Regions from separate parts of the Streptomyces sp. TE5632 genome, predicted to be linked through region 2. Evidence: predicted binding sites of a transcription regulator. Region 2 holds the regulator's gene; the other holds the start of a gene.

Region 1 (10,375 bases), 1.0 Mb from region 2:
CGTGGAAGGCGTCGACACCGGCCGCCGCGAGCGGGGCGAGGATCGCCTCCAGCTCCTCGGGGGTCTCGGCGAGACGGGAGTCGTAGGCGTCCTGCTTCCACTGGGAGTACCGGAAGATGACCGGGAACCCGGGCGAGACCCGCTCACGGACCGCCGCGACGATCTCCGTCGCGAACTTCGCCCGCGCCACCGGGTCGCCGCCGTAGGCGTCGGTGCGGCGGTTGGTGCCCGCCCAGAGGAACTGGTCGATCAGGTAGCCGTGGGCGCCGTGCAGTTCCACGCCGTCGAAGCCGATGCGCTCGGCGTCCGCGGCGGCCTGCGCGAACGCCTCGACCACCGCGTCGATGTCGGCCTGCGTCATGGCCTTGCCGGTGCCCTCGGTGCCGTCGGTGCGTACGCCGGACGGGCCGATCGCCGGGGCGTCCGGGTACGGCGCCTGCCCCTGCTTGCGGACCATCCCGATGTGCCACAGCTGCGGCACGATCGTGCCGCCCGCCGCGTGCACCGCGTCGGCGACCTTCGTCCAGCCGGCCAGCTGCTCCTCGCCGTGGAACCGCGGCACCCGGTCGCTCTGTCCGGCCGACTCGTGCCCCACGTAGGTGCCCTCGGTGACGATCAGTCCGACACCGGCGGCGGCCCGCCGGGCGTAGTACGACACCACGTCCTCACCGGGAACACCGCCCGGCGAGAACATCCGGGTCATCGGCGCCATCGCGATGCGGTTCGGCACGGTGAGGCCGTTGATCGAGACCGGCCGGGACAGAAGCCCCGAGACTCGGGCGGCGGTGGTGGAGGTGGTGACGGTCATGTGGGGCCCCTCATTGGATATACCAGTCAGTATGTGCGCGTGCATCAATCACACTCCAGCGCCAACCACCAAGCGGCGAAAGGCATTCCACCCACCCGACACACCCGCCTGTGACCCCGAACACACCCATCCCGAGACTCAAGCACCGGGCCGATCCCCGCGACTGGGCCCCGCTCGCAAAAACGCGGGAACACGAAAACGCCCGAGGGCGGCACCCCCTGTCGGAAACAGGGGGTGCCGCCCTCGGTACTGACGGACCGGGTCCGAACCTGAGGTGAGTCAGGCTCAGAAGTCCATGTCACCGCCCGGCATGCCGCCCGGAGCAGCCGCGCCGGCCTTCTCCGGCTTGTCGGCGATGACGGCCTCGGTGGTGAGGAACAGCGCGGCGATCGACGCGGCGTTCTGCAGCGCGGAGCGCGTCACCTTGGCCGGGTCGATGATGCCTTCCTTGACCAGGTCGACGTAGTCGCCGGTCGCGGCGTTCAGGCCGTGGCCCGGGGTCAGGTTGCGCACCTTCTCCACCACGACGCCGCCCTCGAGGCCGGCGTTGACGGCGATCTGCTTCAGCGGGGCCTCGAGCGCGAGCTTCACGGCGTTGGCGCCGGTCGCCTCGTCACCCTCGAGCTCCAGCTTCTCGAACACCTGGGAGGCCTGGAGCAGGGCCACGCCACCACCGGCGACGATGCCCTCCTCGACGGCCGCCTTCGCGTTGCGAACGGCGTCCTCGATGCGGTGCTTGCGCTCCTTGAGCTCGACCTCGGTGGCGGCACCGGCCTTGATGACCGCGACACCGCCGGCGAGCTTCGCCAGGCGCTCCTGCAGCTTCTCGCGGTCGTAGTCCGAGTCGCTGTTCTCGATCTCGGCGCGGATCTGGTTCACGCGGCCCTGGACCTGGTCCGAGGAGCCGGCACCGTCGACGATGGTGGTCTCGTCCTTGGTGATGACGACCTTGCGGGCCCGGCCGAGCAGGTCGAGGCTGGTGTTCTCCAGCTTGAGGCCGACCTCTTCGGAGATGACCTCGCCGCCCGTGAGGATGGCGATGTCGTTGAGCATGGCCTTGCGGCGGTCGCCGAAGCCCGGGGCCTTGACGGCGACGGACTTGAAGGTGCCGCGGATCTTGTTGACCACCAGGGTCGACAGGGCCTCGCCCTCGACGTCCTCGGCGATGATCAGCAGCGGCTTGCCCGACTGCATGACCTTCTCCAGGAGCGGCAGCAGGTCCTTGACGTTGCCGATCTTGGAGTTGGCGATCAGGATGTACGGGTCGTCGAGCGACGCCTCCATACGCTCCATGTCGGTGGCGAAGTACGCCGAGATGTAGCCCTTGTCGAAGCGCATACCCTCGGTGAGCTCCAGCTCCAGACCGAAGGTCTGGGACTCCTCGACGGTGATGACGCCTTCCTTGCCGACCTTGTCCATGGCCTCGGCGATGAGCTCGCCGATCTGGGTGTCGGCGGCGGAGATGGAGGCCGTGGAGGCGATCTGCTCCTTGGTCTCGACGTCCTTCGCCTGCTCCAGCAGGGCACCGGAGACGGCCTCGACGGCCTTCTCGATACCGCGCTTGAGGGCCATCGGGTTGGCGCCGGCGGCTACGTTGCGCAGGCCCTCCTTGACCAGGGCCTGGGCGAGGACGGTCGCGGTGGTCGTACCGTCACCGGCGACGTCGTCCGTCTTCTTGGCGACTTCCTTGACCAGCTCGGCGCCGATCTTCTCGTACGGGTCCTCGAGCTCGATCTCCTTGGCGATGGACACACCATCGTTGGTGATCGTGGGGGCGCCCCACTTCTTCTCGAGGACGACGTTGCGGCCCTTGGGGCCGAGCGTCACCTTGACGGCGTCCGCGAGCTGGTTCATGCCGCGCTCGAGGCCGCGCCGCGCCTCCTCGTCGAACGCGATGATCTTGGCCATGTGAAGTGGTCCCTCCAGGACTGGGGGTGATTACTTCGGACCGCGCCCGCGCCCGCGACGGACGGCTCACAGAACCGGTGGTTCCTTGCCCCACCGGCCTGCGGGCCTCACCGACCCGGTCCTTACGTTGTCACTCTCACCTTCAGAGTGCTAACGCCAATGATTAGCACTCGACCCATGCGAGTGCAAGCGCCTCCGGGGGATCGCCGGGGGGAGTCAGCCGCGCGCGAACAGTGTGGGCGGCCCGGAGCCGGCCGCGCGCGGACAGCTCCGGGCGCCGGTCACCACCCGGGTCCCGGCACGGCGAAGGGTCCGCACCCCTGGGGTGCGGACCCTTCGCCGTGCAGGAAATTCTTGCGGTTGGTAGCGCGTTCAGGCGCTGAGACGAACCATGTCGGCCTGCGGGCCCTTCTGGCCCTGCGAGATCTCGAACTCGACCCGCTGGCCTTCTTCGAGGGTGCGGTAGCCGTCCATCTGGATCGCGCTGTAGTGGACGAAAACATCCGCACCACCGTCGACCGCGATGAAGCCGTACCCCTTCTCCGCGTTGAACCACTTGACGGTGCCCTGAGCCATGCCTAACTCCCCTATTACTGGCCCTTGCACAGATCCACACTTCGCGGATCCGGGTCAGACCTCACCCCCCAACGATTGGGGGCGTGCGCCGGAACGCGTCGACCGCGGCCGAATGTATCCGTCCAACTGCCCTCTGCAACAGGTCAATCGGACGAGAAATCTGGAAGCCGCCGGTCCGGAATGTGACGGGAATTCACCTGATTTCAGGTCAAGTCAGGCCGGGCAAAGCCCGCAAATGCCGCAGAAGTGGCCCAGATTTTGGCTGCATCCAGTCGGGCGTGCGGCAGGAATTAACGGTTCCAGAACGGGGAGTCGGGACCGCGTTCCCCAACCCTACCGCGCTCAACCTCATGGAATTGCCCCCTCCGCTTCTCTCACGGAGGGGGCAATACGGTAAACACTCGGTCATATCAGTTACCGAGGGTAATGGTCAGCCGCCGGCGACGGCCGGGATGATCGACACGCCGGCACCGTCCGGGGTCACCGTCTCCAGGCCCTGCTCGAAGCGGACGTCGTCGTCGTTGACGTAGACGTTGACGAAACGGCGCAGCCTGCCCTGGTCGTCCAGGACCCGGGCGGAGATCCCGGTGTGGTTCTTCTCCAGGTCGGCGATGACGTCGCCGAGGGTCGCCCCCTCGGCGTTCACCTCGGCCTTGCCGCCGGTGTAGGTGCGCAGGATGGTGGGGATGCGAACGGTCACGCTCATGCGTCTCGACCTCCAGTGACGATGGGAATACTCTGCGTGTTGGTCGCCGGGTCGGCGGTGCCGGCCGGTGGAGCCGGTGCAGGACCTCGGCTCGGGTGCGTCCCGGGGGCGATCGGCCGTGCAGCAGGACACCCGGCGGGCGACCGTCGGCCTCCTCGGGACCCCGAGGAGGCGGTCAGGCGAGGCCGGCCTCTCGGAACGACTCGAGGCTGGGGCGGATGGTGGCGGTCAGGCCGGTGCCGGCCACCGCGTCCAGCGTCTTGAGGCCGTCGCCGGTGTTGAGCACGACGGTGGTCAGGGACGGGTCCAGGAGGCCGTTCTCGATCAGCTTCTTCGTGACGCCGACGGTCACACCGCCCGCGGTCTCGGCGAAGATGCCCTCGGTCCGGGCGAGCAGCCGGATGGCCTCCACGACCTGCTCGTCCGTCACGTCCTCCACCGCGCCGCCGGTGCGGCGCGCGATGTCCAGGACGTACGGGCCGTCCGCCGGGTTGCCGATGGCGAGCGACTTGGCGATGGTCTTCGGCTTCTGCGGCCGGACGACGTCGTGGCCCGCCTTGTACGCGGTCGACACCGGCGAGCAGCCCTCGGCCTGCGCGCCGAAGATCTTGTACGGCTTGTCCTCGACGAGGCCGAGCCGGATCAGCTCCTGCAGCCCCTTGTCGATCTTCGTGAGCTGCGAGCCGGAGGCTATGGGGACGACGAGCTGGTCGGGCAGCCGCCAGCCGAGCTGCTCGCAGATCTCGTACGCGAGGGTCTTGGAGCCCTCGGCGTAGTACGGCCGCAGGTTGACGTTGACGAAGCCCCAGCCCTCGCCTGCCGGGTCGCCGATCAGCTCGGAGCAGAAGCGGTTCACGTCGTCGTAGTTGCCCTCGATGCCGACGAGTTCACCGCCGTAGACGGCGGCCATGACGACCTTGCCCTGCTCCAGGTCGTGCGGGATGAACACGCAGGAGCGCAGGCCGGCGCGGGCGGCGGCGGCGCCGACGGCACCGGCGAGGTTGCCCGTGGAGGAGCAGGACAGGGTGGTGAAGCCGAAGGCGCGGGCGGCCTCCAGGGCCTGGGCGACGACCCTGTCCTTGAAGGAGTGGGTCGGGTTGCCGGAGTCGTCCTTCACGAACAGGCCGCCGGTGACGCCGAGTTCGCGGGCGAGGCGGTCGGCCTGGACGAGCTGGGTCCAGCCGGGGTTGATGTTCGGCTTGGTCGCCACGTCGGCGGGAACGGGCAGCAGGGGCGCGTAGCGCCAGATGTTCGCGGGGCCCGCCTCGATGCGCCGGCGGAGTTCCTCGGTGTCGTAGGCCGAGAAGTCGTAGGCGATCTCCAGCGGGCCGAAACACTCCTCGCACGCGAAGACGGGGCCGAGGGGGACGCGGTGGCCGCATTCGCGGCAGGACAGCGCGGCGGCGGGGCCGAGATCGACAGAGGGCTCGGCGGATTCAGCGGCGGATTCGGTGGTGCTTACGACGGTCTGCACAGCCATGTGAGGCGAGGCCCTTTCTCCTCATCTTCCCCACGACGTGTTTCGTCGTGAGACGGACTTGGCACCTTCCCTAGCCGGGAGCCTCGCGTGGACGATCAGCGATCAGCGTTCGGTGTTCCGCTGTGATCGTCGATCGACGGTGATCCACGAGAACCGGCTGGAGGGTTGCCGGGGCTTCATCGGGCCGTATCCCTCTGCCCCTCTGGATGAGCTGTATTCGGTTGTGTGTCATGCGGTGGTGCGGTCGTGCGCGGCGGACGCGAGGGAGGTCGTGACCCCCGGTGTGCAAGGGGCGTCCGCGTTGTTCAAGACTGTAACCGACGGCCAGGACGACGGAGAGTGCGCGTCCGAACCGCGAGATGGATCAACAGGTGTCAGGTGTATGGAGCACAGAGGTGAGGAGCCGCGGACCGTGCTGGAAGAAGTCGAGCGCTGGCTGGCCGACCGCTCCTGGTCCGTGGCCGACCGCCCGCTGCACCGCGTCCTGGCCGCGAAGCGCGCCACGGGCCAGACGGTGAGCGTGGTGCTGCCCGCGCTCAACGAGGAGGCGACGGTCGGTGACATCGTCAGGATCGTCCGGCACGAGCTGATGCACCGGGTCCCGCTGGTCGACGAGATCGTGGTCGTGGACTCCGGCTCGGCCGACCGCACCTCCGAGGTGGCCGCGGCGGCGGGCGCGACGGTGGTGCACCGGGACACGATCCTGCCCCGCCTCCCCGCCGTGCCCGGCAAGGGCGAGGTGCTGTGGCGCTCCCTGCTCGTCACCCGGGGGGACATCGTCTGCTTCGTCGACGCGGACCTCAGGGAGTTCTCCGCCGACTTCGTCTCCGGCATCGTCGGCCCGCTGCTCACCGAACCGGACGTCCACCTGGTGAAGGCGATGTACGACCGCCCCTTCAGCGTGTCCGACGGAGCGTCCCCCGGCACCGCCGCCACGGCCGGTCAGGGCGGCAGGGTCACGGAGCTGATGGCGCGCCCGCTGCTCAACATGCACTGGCCGCAGCTGGCCGGCTTCGTCCAGCCGCTCGGCGGCGAGTACGCGGCCCGGCGCTCGCTCCTGGAACAGCTGCCCTTCCCCGTCGGCTACGGCGTGGAGCTGGGCATGCTGGTCGACGCCCTGCACCTGGTGGGGCTGGACGCCCTCGCCCAGGTCGACGTCGGCGTCCGCCGGCACCGCCACCAGGACGGCCAGGCCCTCGGCCGCATGGCCGCCGCGATCTACCGCACCGCCCAGCTCCGCCTGGCCCGCGGTCACCTGATCCGCCCCGCGCTCACCCAGTTCGAACGCAGCGGTGACACCTTCGAGCCCCGCACCTACTCGGTGGACACGGAGGAACGCCCTCCGATGACGGAGATGGCCGAGTACCGGTCCCGCCGGGTGGCCTGACACGGCGGGCGCGCCCCGGCCACAACCCGTCCTGACCAGGCCTCGTCCTCACCGGAATCCGTCCCGGCCGGAACGCCGCACCGGGTGACAGCCGATCCGCATACGGCTGATCCGTTACGTTTGAGCGTTTCGGAGGCGGGCTAGGTTGAGGCTTATGGCTTCCATGCAGGGTGCTCGGGTGCTGGTCGCGTCGAATCGCGGCCCCGTTTCCTACGCGGTGGACGAGGACGGTTCGCTGCGAGCCAGACGCGGAGGCGGCGGACTGGTGTCCGGGCTGTCGGCGATCGGGCCGGACGCGGAGGCGCTGTGGGTGTGCTCGGCGCTGTCCGACGGCGACCGCGAGGCCGTGCGGCGCGGGGTCGGCGAGGACGGCGTGCGGATGTTGGACATCCCGGCGGACGTGCACGCCGACGCGTACAACGGCATCGCCAACTCGGTGCTGTGGTTCGTGCACCACATGCTGTACCAGACCCCGCTGGAGCCCGTCTTCGACGCGGAGTTCCGGCGGCAGTGGGCCTCCTACGAGGCCTACAACCGGGCCTTCGCCGAGGCGCTGGCCGAGGGGGCGGCACAGGGGGCCGCGGTGGTGGTGCAGGACTACCACCTGACGCTGGTCCCGGGGCTGCTCCGGGAGCTCCGCCCCGACCTGCACATCGGCCACTTCTCGCACACGCCGTGGGCGCCGCCGGAGTACTTCGGGATGCTGCCCGACGACATCGCCGGGCAGGTGCTGCGCGGGATGCTGGGCGCGGACCGGCTCGGCTTCCTCACCCACCGCTGGGCGGACGCGTTCACCGCGTGCTGCGAGCGGTTCGCGGGCGGGCTCGGCGACACCCGGATCGGGGTGCACGGGCTGGGTGCCGACGCGGACTTCCTGCGCGGGCGCGCGCGGGAGGCGGACGTCGAGGAGCGGCTCGTCGCGCTGCGCGAGGAGATCGGCACGGCTCCCGACGGCACCGCGCGGCGGACGGTCGTCCGGGTCGACCGGACCGAGCTGTCGAAGAACATCGTGCGCGGTCTGCTGGCGTACCGGCAGCTCCTCGAGGACCACCCCGAGTGGCGCGAACGCGTGGTGCACCTCGCCTTCGCCTACCCGTCCCGGCAGGACCTCGCCGTGTACCGCGACTACACCGCCGAGGTGCGGCGGGTCGCCGAGGAGATCAACGAGCGGTACGGGACACCCGGCTGGCGTCCGGTCGTGCTGCACGTCAGGGACGACTTCGCGCGTTCGCTGGCCGCGTACCGGCTGGCCGACGTGGCGCTGGTCAACCCCATCCGGGACGGCATGAACCTGGTCGCCAAGGAGATCCCGATCCTCGCCGAGGGGGGCTGCGCGCTGGTGCTGTCCCGGGAGGCGGGGGCGCACGAGGAGCTGGGCGAGGACGCGATCACCGTCAACCCGTACGACGTGGTCGACACGGCGCGCGCCCTGCACGAGGGCCTCATGACGAGTCCGGCGGAACGGACCGAACGCGCCAAGCGCCTGACCGCGGCGGCGACCGCGCTGCCGCCGGAACAGTGGTTCCTGGAGCAGTTGAACGCCCTCCGCGAGCAGCCGTAGGCCCGGCGGGGCCGGTGGGGAACCGGCCCCGTACGGCCGGTCGGGGTGGCGTGCGGCGGGGTGGGCGTGGATAGGTTGGCGGTATGGGCAGCCCTACGGATTCCACGGACCCGCACGCCACGCACGCGGACACCGCCGGCCCGGACGCCGCGGAGCCCCTGCCGACGCCCGCCACGCGGGCCGGGCGGGAGGGTCTCGACGCGTTGCTCGCGCGGCCGGCCAAGGCGCTGATCGGCCTCGACTTCGACGGCACGCTCTCGCCGATCGTGCCCGACCCGGAGCAGGCCCGCGCCCACCCGGAGGCCGTGCCCGCGCTCACCGCGCTCGCTCCGGAGGTGGCCTCCGTGGCGGTGATCACGGGCCGGCCGCCCGAGGTCGCGGTGCGCAACGGCGGCTTCGCGGGCGCCCCCGGTCTGGAGCACCTCGTCGTCCTCGGCCACTACGGCGCCGAACGCTGGGACGCCGCCACCGGCGACATCACCGCGCCTCCCCCGCACCCCGGTGTCGCCGGCGTCCGCGCGGAACTGCCGGGGCTGCTCGACCGGGTCGGTGCCGACGAGGGCGTGCGGATCGAGGAGAAGGGCCGTGCGGTGGCCGTCCACACCCGCAGGGCCGCCGACCCCCAGGGCGCGTTCGAGGCGCTGCGCGGGCCGCTGACCGATCTGGCGGCCCGGCACGGCCTGGTCGTGGAGCCCGGCCGCATGGTCCTGGAGCTGCGCCCGCCGGGGATGGACAAGGGCGTGGCCCTGCTGGAGCACGCCCGCGAGATCGGCGCCGGGTCCGTCCTCTACGCGGGGGACGACCTGGGTGACCTTCCCGCGTACGCCGCCGTCGAGGAGCTCCGCTCCGACGGCGTCCCCGGCCTGCTGGTGTGCAGCGGCAGCGACGAGGTCCCGGAGCTGAGGGAGCGCGCGGACCTGGTGGTCGACGGCCCCGCCGGAGTCGTACGCCTGCTCCGGGCACTGGCATCGTCCCTGCACCCCGCCTGACCCGACCTGCCCCCACGGGCACGTCCCCGGCATCCGGCCCTGGGCACGGGTCCGGCGTCCTGGCCCCGGACCCGTCCGGGCACGGCTCCGGCACCCCGGCCCGCTCGCCGGGCACGGCCTCGGCGTCCCGGTGCCGCTCCGGTGTCCCCGGCGCGCGAATGCGTCCGCCGCCGGCTGCTCGGGCTCGCGGACGCGTCCGGGCACGGCACCCCGGCGCGCTCGCCGGGCGCGGCCCCGGCACCCCGGTCGGCCGCGTTCAGCGTTCCGCGCGGCGGGACTCGCGGACGCGTCTGAGCCGGTTCACCGTGACCGGGTCGTGGGCCAGGGCGCGGGGGTCGTCGAGCAGGGCGTTGAGGAGCTGGTAGTAGCGCACCGGGGCCAGGCCCAGCTCCTCGCGTATCGCCCGTTCCTTCACGCCGGGGCCGAGGAAGCCGCGGCGCTCCAGCGCGATGATGTCCTGCTCGCGCCGGGCCAGCCGTTCCTCATCCATGCCCCGACGGTAGCCCCTGCCGCTGACATCGGGTCACCGGCAGGGGCCACGGGGAGTCCTAGCGCGAGCTCTCCGCGCGCGTCGCGGTCGCCTGGAGACCGCCCAGCACGCCCTTGGGGCTGCCGCCCGGGGCGACCGCCTTGCCGATCTGCTGCTTGATGGCCACGTTGACCGCGGCCCAGGAGGTGTTGCCGACCGGGTAGAGCTCCGAGGTGGCCAGCTCGTCGAGGAAGGGCTTGAGGTCCTTGTCCCGCTCGGATCCGTCCATCGCCCGGGACGCGGAGCTGGTGACCGGCAGCAGGCTGTAGTCGCGGGAGAAGTCGAGCACGTTCTCCTCGCTGTAGACGAAGTCGAGGAACTCGCCGATCTCGTCGCCGTGGCCGTTCTTGTTGAAGGCCATCATCCAGTCGGCGACCCCGAGCGTGGCCCGGCTCTCGCCGTCGATCCCCGGTGTCGGAACGGTGCCGAAC
Region 2 (10,375 bases):
CTTTTCGGTGTTGCGCGGAACTGATCGGTTTTCGGCCGGTTGTCGGCTGTGCGCATAGCACTGTTCCTGTTCCCGGCGGTCCACTTCGGTAACTCGTTGCTTATGGGTGGGGTCGGTCTGTCACCCTGGCGGCATTGATCGAGGTGTATTCGTACGAACTGCCCGGGGAGCTGCCCATGAGGGCCATTCCGACGCAACGGGAGACCCCGCGTGCCGTCTCGGAGGCGTCCGCGCGGGCGTGCGCGCGGGCGGATGCGGCGCTGTCCGGCGGCTCGCTCGCACCGGGCAGCGCGCGGGCCCTGGTGCGGGCGGCGCTCGCCGACTGGACGGAGCGCGCCCTGCCCGGTGCCGAGCACCTCACCACCCGCGCCGGCGACGACGCCACGCTGATCGCCAGCGAACTGGTCACCAACGCCGTCGTGCACGCCGGCACCGAGGTACGGCTGACCTGCCGCCTCGAGGAGGAGAGCGGTGCCCTCGTCGTCGAGGTCACCGACCGCCACCCCTCCCGCGCCCCGCGCGGCGGCGAGCCGGAGGCACCGCCCTACGAGAGCCCCGAGCACGGGCGCGGCCTGAGCCTGGTCGCCGCGCTCTCCGAGGCCTGGGGGATCACCTACCGCCCCGGCACCAAAACCGTCTGGGCCCGGATCCCCATGGGAGGGGACTTCGCGGCGGACGGCATGGAGAGCGCGGAGGAGGGTGCAGAGAACGCAGAGGGTGCGGAGGGTGCGGGCATCCCGTTCGACGCGTACGTGTGGGAGGCGGAGTCGGAGTCGGGTGGCGAGGGGTGGCGTGCGCCCCGGCCGTACCGGCGGGACGGGGCCTGGCTGGGGCGCGGGGCGCTGTCCTTCCTCGCCGAGGCGTCCGACCTGCTCGCCGGGCAGCTGGACGAGGACCTGGTCGCCGCGCTCACCGGGCAGCTGATCGTGCCGCGGCTGGCGGACTGGTGCGCGGTGTGGCTCGAGGACGAGACCACCGGCCACGGCGGCTGGAGCGACGGGGCACGGGCCGACGGGCCCCGCCTCGCCCGTGTCTGGCACGCCGACGAGAGCCGCGTCGAGGAACTGAGCCGGGTGCTGGAGCAGGATCCACCGCCTCCCTCCGATCCGCTGAGCACCGGACCGGTCGGCTATCCCTGGCCGGAGAAGGCGCTCCACCTGACCGAGGACCGCGAGGGGGACACCGGCCCCGGCACCGCCCTCGCCTACCGGCTCGTCGCCGGTGGCCGGCCGCTGGGGACGCTGGTGATCGGGCGGGCCGGGATCGGGCGGTTCCCGGACGAGGTCACCGGGCTGGTGGAGGACCTCGGGCGGCGCGTGGCGCTCGCCATCGGCGCCGCCCGGCAGTACGCCCGGCAGGCCACCATCAGCGCCGTGCTCCAGCGCGGACTGCTGCCCGGAGCCGTCGCCGAGATCCCCGGCGTGCGCTCCGCCCTCGTCTACGAGCCCCACGACAAGGGCGGACCGAGCGGCGACTTCTACGACCTGTTCCCGGCCGGGCCGGGCCGTTGGTGCTTCGCCATCGGCGACGTCCAGGGCAAGGGTCCCGAAGCCGCCGTCGTCATCGGGCTGGTCCGCCCCTGGATGCGGCTGCTCGCCCGCGAGGGCTACCGCGTCGCCGACGTCCTCGACCGCCTCAACCAACTGCTCCTCGACGACGCCACGGAAGCCGCCGACGCCGCCGCCCGCGCACTCGTCGCCGCCGGCGCCCGCCCGACCGCCCCCGGGGACGGTCCCCAGACCCGCTTCCTCTCCCTGCTCTACGGCGAACTCACCCTCGTCGAGGGCGGCGCCCGCTGCACCCTCGCCTCCGCCGGGCACCCCCTGCCGCTGCTGCTCACCCCCGACGGGACGGTCCGTGCCGTGGCCCAGCCGCAGACCCTGCTCGGGGTCGTCGAGGACGCCACCTACACCAGTGACTCCTTCGATCTGTGCTCCGGCGACACCCTGCTCTGCGTCACCGACGGCGTCACCGAGCGGCGCTCCGGCTCCCGCCAGTTCGACGACGGCGACGGACTCGCCGCCGCGCTGGCCGGCTGCGCGGGGCTGGACGCCGACCTGATAGCGGAACGCATCAGCAGGCTGGTCCACGAGTTCGGGGCGCGGCCACCGGAGGACGATCTCGCCCTGCTGGTGCTCCAGGCGGACTGACATCCGCGACCCGGGAAAGGAACGGGACACATGCGGGACAATGGAGCACATGCCTTCCGCACTCCCCGACGGCGAGCCCGTCCCCGCCGACGGCGCGCTGCCCGCGTCCGCGCTCGCCGGGGCCGCAGACCGCCCCCTCGGGTTCTACCTGCACGTGCCGTACTGCGCGACCCGCTGCGGCTACTGCGACTTCAACACCTACACCGCCACCGAGCTGCGCGGCAGCGGCGGGGTGCTCGCCTCCCGTGACAACTACGCCGAGACCCTGATCGACGAGGTCCGCCTGGCCCGCAAGGTGCTCGGCGACGACCCGCGCGAGGTCCGTACGGTGTTCGTCGGCGGCGGCACCCCCACCCTGCTGGCCGCCGACGACCTCGTGCGGATGCTGGGCGCGATCCGCGACGAGTTCGGGCTGGCGGCGGACGCCGAGGTGACGACGGAGGCGAACCCGGAGTCGGTCGATCCGGCCTACCTGGCGACCCTCCGCGCGGGCGGCTTCAACCGGATCTCCTTCGGCATGCAGAGCGCCCGGCAGCACGTGCTGAGGGTCCTCGACCGCACGCACACCCCCGGCCGCCCGGAAGCATGTGTCGCCGAGGCGCGGGCGGCGGGTTTCGAGCACGTCAACCTCGACCTGATCTACGGCACCCCCGGCGAGTCCGACGACGACTGGCGGGCCTCGCTGGACGCGGCCCTCGGCGCCGGACCCGACCACGTCTCCGCGTACGCGCTCATCGTCGAGGAGGGCACACAGCTCGCCCGCCGCATCCGGCGCGGTGAGGTGCCGATGACCGACGACGACGTGCACGCGGACCGGTACCTGATCGCCGAGGAGGCCCTGTCGGCGGCCGGCTTCGCCTGGTACGAGGTGTCGAACTGGGCCACCTCCGACGCGGGGCGCTGCCTGCACAACGAGCTGTACTGGCGCGGCGCGGACTGGTGGGGCGCGGGGCCCGGGGCGCACTCGCACGTGGGCGGGGTGCGCTGGTGGAACGTGAAGCACCCGGGGGCGTATGCGGCGGCGCTGGCGGCGGGGCGGTCGCCGGGGGCCGGGCGGGAGGTCCTGTCGGACGAGGATCGGCGGGTGGAGCGGATCCTGCTGGAGCTGCGACTGGAGGAAGGGGTTCCGCTCGCCCTCCTCCGTGCGGAGGGCTTGCAGGCCGCGCGCCGTGCCCTGACGGACGGGCTGCTGCGGCAGGGGGCGTACGACGAGGGGCGTGCGGCGCTCACCCTGCGGGGGCGGTTGCTGGCGGACGCGGTGGTGCGGGACCTGGTGGACTGAGGGGCCGATCCCCGCGAGAGCGGGGAGCACGCACTGCTCGGCCGGGTCGACGAGCTGATCGACGGACCATCTCCGCAGCGGCGGAGAGCAGCCCACCAGGCCCGGCCTGTCAACGACTGGACAGTACTCAGGGCACGGTCACATGGTCGATGAGCCGTTCCACACTGCCCAACAGCGCCGGTTCCAGGTCCCGGTACGAGTGCACCGAGCCGAGGATCCGCTGCCACGCCTCCCCGGTGTTGGCCACGCGCCAGCCCAGTGCCCGGCACACCCCCGTCTTCCAGTCCTGGCCGTGCGGTACCCGGGGCCACGCCTCGATGCCCAGGGACGACGGCTTCACGGCCTCCCAGACGTCGATGTACGGGTGACCCACCACCAGGGCGTGCTCGCTGGTGACCGACTCCGCGATGCGCCACTCCTTGGAGCCCGGCACCAGGTGGTCCACCAGGACGCCCAGCCGCGCGTCCGGGCCCGGCGCGAACGCGTCGACGAGCGACGGCAGGTCGTCGACGCCCTCCAGGTACTCCACGACCACGCCCTCGATGCGCAGGTCGTCGCCCCACACCTTCTCGACCAGTTCGGCGTCGTGGCGGCCCTCGACGTAGATGCGGCCGGCGCGCGCCACGCGCGCGCGTGCGCCCGGGACGGCCACCGAACCGGATGCCGTACGGGCCGGACGCGCCGGGCCCGCGGCGGGCCGCACCAGCGTCACCGTGCGGCCCTCCAGCAGGAAGCCGCGCGGTTCCAGCGGGAAGACCCGGTGCTTGCCGAAGCGGTCCTCCAGGGTCACCGTGCCCGCCTCGCAGCGGATCACCGCGCCGCAGAATCCGCTGCCGGGCTCCTCCACCACCAGACCGGGCTCGGCCGGAACCTCGGGGACGGGCCGGGACTTCTTCCACCCAGGGGTCAGGTCAGGGGAGTACTGGCGCATTCTGATGACGATAGGAGAACCGGGCCCCCGTTCGGCCGAAGGGTCAGCCCGACACGCCGAAACGAGCCGCGAGGGCGTCGCGTTGGGCCCGTACGAACGCCGCGTCCACCACCGCTCCGTGACCGGGCACGTACACCGCGTCCTCGCCGCCCAGGGCGAGCAGCCGGTCCAGGGCGGCCGGCCACCGCGACGGGACGGCGTCGGGGCCGGCCTGCGGATCGCCGGACTCCTCCACCAGGTCGCCGCAGAAGACCACCTCCGGGTCGCCGGGCACCAGCACCGCCAGATCGTGGGCGGTGTGCCCGGGCCCCACGTTCGCGAGGAGCGCCTGCCGTCCGCCGCCCAGGTCGAGCGTCCACTCGCCGGACACCGTGTGCCGGGGGCGGACCAGTGTCAGCGCGTCCACGGCCTCCTCCGCCGCCCGCGCGTCCAGACCCTCGCGCTCCGCGTCCGCGCGCAGCTCCTCGCGTCCCCGCGCCAGCACCGTGTCCAGGCCCACCGCGCCGAACACCTCCGCGCCCGCGAACACCGCCGCCCCCAGCACATGGTCGAAATGGGGGTGGGTGAGCGCGAGATGTGTCACACGCCCACCGGCGAGCGCCTGCGCCCGTGCCCGCAACCGGGCGCCCTCGCCCAGGCTCGAACCGGCGTCCACGAGCAGCGCCGCACCCGCTCCGACGACGAGCCCCGCCGTGCAGTCCCACACCGGCAACCGGCACCGGCCCACTCCCGGCGCCAGCCGTTCCCACCCCGACTCTTCCCAACTCACCGTCATACCGCGACGCTAACCGCCCACGGCTCCCCGGTGCGACGGCCCGGTACCGGCCTTGCCCGGGGTGTACCCACCGGCCGTACACTGGGCGGGGAAGTCTGGCACTCGCGTGCGAAGAGTGCCAGGACATTCAGGGAACGGACCGGCGAAAGGCTTCTGGAGGTGTGCGCCATGCTCAGTGAACGCAGGCTCCAGGTGTTGCGCGCCATCGTTCAGGACTACGTCGGAACCGAGGAGCCCGTCGGCTCCAAGGCCCTCACCGAGCGGCACAACCTGGGCGTCTCCCCGGCCACCGTGCGCAACGACATGGCGGCCCTGGAGGACGAGGGGTTCATCGCCCAGCCGCACACCAGCGCCGGGCGCATCCCCACCGACAAGGGCTACCGGCTCTTCGTGGACAAGCTCGCCGGCGTCAAGCCGATGACCGCGCCCGAGCGGCGCGCCATCCAGAACTTCCTCGAGGGCGCCGTCGACCTGGACGACGTCGTGGCCCGCACGGTGCGGCTGCTCGCGCAGCTGACCCGGCAGGTCGCCGTCGTGCAGTACCCGTCGCTGACCCGCTCGACCGTGCGGCACGTGGAGCTGCTCCCGATGGCGCCCGCGCGCGCCATGCTGGTGCTGATCACGGACACCGGGCGGGTCGAGCAGCGCATGATCGACTGTCCGGCGCCCCTCGGCGAGGCGACCCTGGGGGATCTGCGGGCGCGGCTCAACAGCCGTGTCGCGGGCCGCCGTTTCACCGATGTACCGTCTCTCGTCGAGGATCTCCCCGAGGCCTTCGACCCCGAGGAGCGCGGTACGGTCTCGACCGTGCTCTCCACCCTCCTGGAGACGCTCGTCGAGGACAACGAGGAGCGGCTGATGATCGGCGGTACCGCCAATCTGACCCGCTTCGGACATGACTTTCCCCTTGTGATCCGGCCCGTACTGGAGGCGCTCGAGGAGCAGGTCGTGCTTCTCAAGCTGCTGGGTGAGGCGAAGGATCCGGGCGTGACCGTGCGTATCGGTCATGAGAACGCCCACGAGGGACTCAACTCCACCTCAGTGGTGTCGGTGGGCTACGGTTCGGGCGGCGAGGCTGTTGCCAAGCTCGGCGTGGTCGGTCCGACCCGCATGGATTACCCAGGAACGATGGGAGCGGTACGCGCAGTGGCACGGTACGTCGGACAGATCCTGGCGGAGTCGTAGTGGCCACGGACTACTACGCCGTACTCGGCGTGCGCCGCGACGCTTCGCAGGAGGAGATCAAGAAGGCCTTCCGGCGGCTCGCCCGCGAGCTGCATCCGGACGTCAACCCGGATCCGAAGACCCAGGAGCGGTTCAAGGAGATCAACGCCGCCTACGAGGTGCTGTCGGACCCGCAGAAGAAGCAGGTCTACGACCTCGGCGGCGACCCGCTCCAGCAGGCCGGGGCCGGCGGCGGCGCGGGTGGCTTCGGCGCGGGCGGCTTCGGGAACTTCTCCGACATCATGGACGCGTTCTTCGGCACGGCGTCGCAGCGCGGTCCGCGCTCGCGCACCCGCCGCGGCCAGGACGCGATGATCCGGATCGAGGTCGAGCTGGACGAGGCCGCGTTCGGCACGACCAAGGACATCCAGGTCGACACGGCGATCGTGTGCACCACGTGCAGCGGTGAGGGCGCCGCGCCGGGAACCGCTGCGCAGACCTGTGACATGTGCCGCGGCCGCGGTGAGGTCTCGCAGGTCACCAGGTCCTTCCTGGGCCAGGTCATGACCTCGCGCCCCTGCCCGCAGTGCCAGGGCTTCGGCACCGTCGTCCCGAACCCGTGCCCGGAGTGCGCCGGCGACGGACGCGTCCGCTCCCGCCGCACCCTGACCGTGAAGATCCCGGCCGGTGTCGACAACGGCACCCGGATCCAGCTGGCCGGCGAGGGCGAGGTCGGCCCCGGCGGCGGTCCCGCCGGCGACCTGTACGTCGAGATCCACGAGCTGCCGCACAGCACCTTCCAGCGGCGCGGCGACGACCTGCACTGCACGGTCACCATCCCGATGACGGCGGCCGCCCTCGGCACCAAAGTGCCGCTGGAGACGCTGGACGGAATGGAGGAGGTCGACATCCGGCCCGGCACCCAGTCCGGCCAGTCGATCCCGCTGCACGGCCGGGGCGTCACGCATCTGCGCGGCGGCGGCCGGGGCGACCTCATCGTGCACGTCGAGGTGCAGACCCCGAGCAAGCTCGACCCCGAACAGGAACGCCTGCTGCGCGAACTCGCCAAGCTCCGCGGCGAGGAGCGCCCGCTGGGCCAGTTCCAGCCTGGGCAGCAGGGGCTGTTCTCCCGGTTGAAGGACGCCTTCAACGGGCGCTGACACGGACGTCGGTGGTTGTGCCGGGGGGTCCGGGGGTCGTCCCCCGGGTGGGTGCGGTCAGCCTGGGCAGCAGGGGCTGTTCTCCCGCTTGAAGGACGCCTTCAACGGGCGCTGACGGACGACACCGACGGTGCTGCGCGCGGGGGCCGGAAACGGCTCCCGCGGTGCCCCGGGAGCCGCCCTGAAGGTGCTCCGGACATGGCCTGTGCCCAGGGCAAGGGCCGATTAAGCCCCGATTCGGAGATGTCCGAAGGACGTGGCAACATGCCGTCATGTCCTTGGCGCTCACCGATCTCCTTCCGCACCCCGTCGTGCAGGCCCCCATGGCGGGCGGTGTCTCCGTGCCGCAGCTCGCCGCGGCCGTCTCCGAGGCGGGCGGGCTCGGTTTCCTGGCCGCCGGGTACAAGACCGCGGACGGGATGTACCAGGAGATCAAGCAGCTGCGCGGACTGACCGGCCACCCGTTCGGCGTCAACGTCTTCATGCCGCAACCCGAGACCCCCGACCCGGCCGCCGTCGGCGTCTACGCCCACCAGCTGGCCGGTGAGGCCTCCTGGTACGAGACCGAGCTCGGCGACCCCGACAGCGGCCGCGACGACGGCTACGACGCCAAACTCGCCGTACTGCTCGACAACCCGGTGCCGGTGGTGTCGTTCCACTTCGGTGTGCCGACCCGTGAGGTCCTGGACTCCCTGCGCCGCGTCGGCACGTTCACCCTGGCCACCGCCACCACCGCCGAGGAGGCGCGGGCCGTGGAGCGGGCGGGCGCCGACGCGGTGATCGCGCAGGGCGTCGAGGCCGGCGGCCACCAGGGCACCCACCGGGACCTCCCGGAGAACGACGGCTCCGGCATCGGACTGCTGTCCCTGGTCGCCGAAGTGCGGGAGACGGTGGGCATCCCGATCATCGCCGCCGGCGGCATCATGCGCGGCAGCCAGATCGCCGCGGTGCTCGCGGCCGGCGCCTGGGCGGCCCAGCTCGGCACCGCCTTCGCCGCCACCCACGAGTCCGGCGCGCACGCCCTGCACAAGCAGGCGCTGACCAACCCCCTCTACGCCCGCACCGAACTGACCCGCGCCTTCTCGGGACGCCCGGCCCGCGGCCTGGTCAACCGGTTCCTGCGCGAACACGGCCCGTACGCGCCCGCCGCCTACCCGGACGTCCACCATCTCGCCGCGCCGCTGCGCAGGGCCGCCGCCAAGGCGGGGGACGCGCAGGGCATGGCACTGTGGGCGGGACAGGGCCACCGGATGGCCCGGGAGCTGCCCGCCGGGCAGCTGGTGGAGGTGCTGGTCGCCGAACTCGCCGCCGCCCGGACGGTGTTGTCGGCGGGGGGTGCCGGATGACCGCGCCGGTCTTCGTGGTGGAGCACTTCGACACGGACGGTTCCGGACACCATGTGCTCGACGGCCCCGAGGGGCGGCACGCCGTCTCCGTGAAGCGGCTGCGGGCCGGTGAGAACGTCGTTCTCACCGACGGCGCCGGCCGCAGGGCCGAGGGCGAGGTGACCGGCACCGAGGGCAAGGACCGGCTGATCGTGCGCCTCGGGGACGTAGTCGAGGAGCCCGTGGAGTCGCCCCGGCTCACCGTCGTCCAGGCGCTGCCCAAGGGCGACCGGGGCGAGCTGGCCGTGGAGACGATGACCGAGGTCGGCGTCGACGCGATCGTGCCGTGGTCCGCGGCGCGCTGCATCACGCAGTGGAAGGGCGAGCGCGGACTGAAGTCCCTCGCCAAATGGCGGGCGACGGCCCGGGAGGCCGGCAAGCAGTCCCGCCGGGCGCGCTTCCCGGAGGTCGCGGACGCGGCGACGACCAAGCAGGTTGCCTCACTTCTCGCCGAAGCCGACTTCGCCGCCGTGCTCCACGAGAGCGGCACCGAACCCCTCGCGACCGCCGAACTCCCCGGCTCCGGCAGCATCGTGCTGGTCGTCGGCCCCGAAGGCGGGGTCTCGCCGGAGGAGTTGACGCTCTTCGCGCAGGCCGGAGCCACGCCCTACCGCCTGGGCCGCAGCGTCCTGCGCACCTCCACCGCGGGCACCGCCGCCACGGCCGTCCTGCTGGCCCGCACGGGCCGCTGGTCCTGACGGCCCCGTTCGCCGTCAGCCGCGGGGCCGCCGACCGTCAGCCGTCCGCCGCGCGGGCGGCGGCGACCGCCGGGAACAGTTCCCAGCCGTCCGGATCCGCGGCCCCGGTGAGCAGCCCGCGCCGGGCCGCCTCGTAGACGAAGGCCCGTACGACACCGGGCTCGTGCAGGTTGAGCGCCGGATGCCCGCCGAGGGCCACGGCCCCGGAATGCAGGAAGCCGTCGGGGACGAGACGCCCCTCGCCGCCCCGGAACACCAGGTGGGCCGTTGCCGTCGCCCCCTCCCGGGTCAGCGTGAGCACCTCCTGGCAGGGCCCGTCGGTACGGTGCCGATGACGCACCGACCACAGGTGGGCGACCGTTTCGCCCGCGGTGGTCCCGTCCACGACGAGTCTTCTGGGCCGGCGTCCGCTGCGCATCGCTCCACGGTAGTGAGGAGTGGCCGTATGCGCCCTACCGTCACGCGTGGGGCGGTGGCAGGCTGCCGGGCATGGGGGCATTGAGGTGGGTTCGGGGCGGGACGCGGTGGCGGCGGGCGGTGCCGGCCGTCGGGTTCGTCGTGGTCGTCGTGGGCGGGGCCGTGGCGTGCGAGCCGGGTTCGGCCGGCACGGCGGCGGTGGCGTACACGACCGACGAGACGGTCACCCGGGAGCTCAACCGGCAGAAAGCCGGGGTGCGTTGGCTCAGCTGCACCGCCTCCTACGGGAACCAGGACGGCGCGCCGTCGCGGTCCGCGAGCGAGGACACCGTGGCCACCGTGGACTGCGACGGGGAGACCGAGGACGGCAAGGAGATCACCGTCACCGGGAAGATCACCCATGCCGTCGACGG

What was found. Region 2 encodes HrcA, which represses chaperone genes, less so after heat shock. Its sites were predicted from a motif close to TTNGCACTCNGNNNNNCNGAGTGCNAA; they were not measured.
Positions count from the first base shown of each region.
Region 1: the regulator HrcA is predicted to act here: its motif matches at 2,880-2,906, upstream of groL (chaperonin GroEL).

Region 1 covers NZ_JBSSEA010000003.1:2,226,280-2,236,654, forward strand. The annotation lists gene ACVW19_RS15150 (NADH:flavin oxidoreductase) at 1-808, opposite strand, end outside; gene groL (chaperonin GroEL) at 1,094-2,716, opposite strand; gene ACVW19_RS15160 (cold-shock protein) at 3,089-3,292, opposite strand; gene ACVW19_RS15165 (MoaD/ThiS family protein) at 3,723-3,998, opposite strand; gene thrC (threonine synthase) at 4,174-5,478, opposite strand; SAM riboswitch class I at 5,497-5,691, opposite strand; gene ACVW19_RS15175 (glucosyl-3-phosphoglycerate synthase) at 5,891-6,865, shown strand; gene ACVW19_RS15180 (alpha,alpha-trehalose-phosphate synthase (UDP-forming)) at 7,020-8,426, shown strand; gene otsB (trehalose-phosphatase) at 8,510-9,415, shown strand; gene ACVW19_RS15190 (DUF3263 domain-containing protein) at 9,672-9,905, opposite strand; gene ACVW19_RS15195 (ABC transporter substrate-binding protein) at 9,964-10,375, opposite strand, start outside.
Region 2 covers NZ_JBSSEA010000003.1:1,180,984-1,191,358, reverse strand. The annotation lists gene ACVW19_RS10650 (SpoIIE family protein phosphatase) at 177-2,150, shown strand; gene hemW (radical SAM family heme chaperone HemW) at 2,200-3,432, shown strand; gene ACVW19_RS10640 (DUF3097 domain-containing protein) at 3,560-4,363, opposite strand; gene ACVW19_RS10635 (MBL fold metallo-hydrolase) at 4,407-5,138, opposite strand; gene hrcA (heat-inducible transcriptional repressor HrcA) at 5,307-6,323, shown strand; gene dnaJ (molecular chaperone DnaJ) at 6,323-7,462, shown strand; gene ACVW19_RS10620 (nitronate monooxygenase) at 7,735-8,808, shown strand; gene ACVW19_RS10615 (16S rRNA (uracil(1498)-N(3))-methyltransferase) at 8,805-9,545, shown strand; gene ACVW19_RS10610 (hypothetical protein) at 9,583-9,963, opposite strand; gene ACVW19_RS10605 (hypothetical protein) at 10,035-10,375, shown strand, end outside.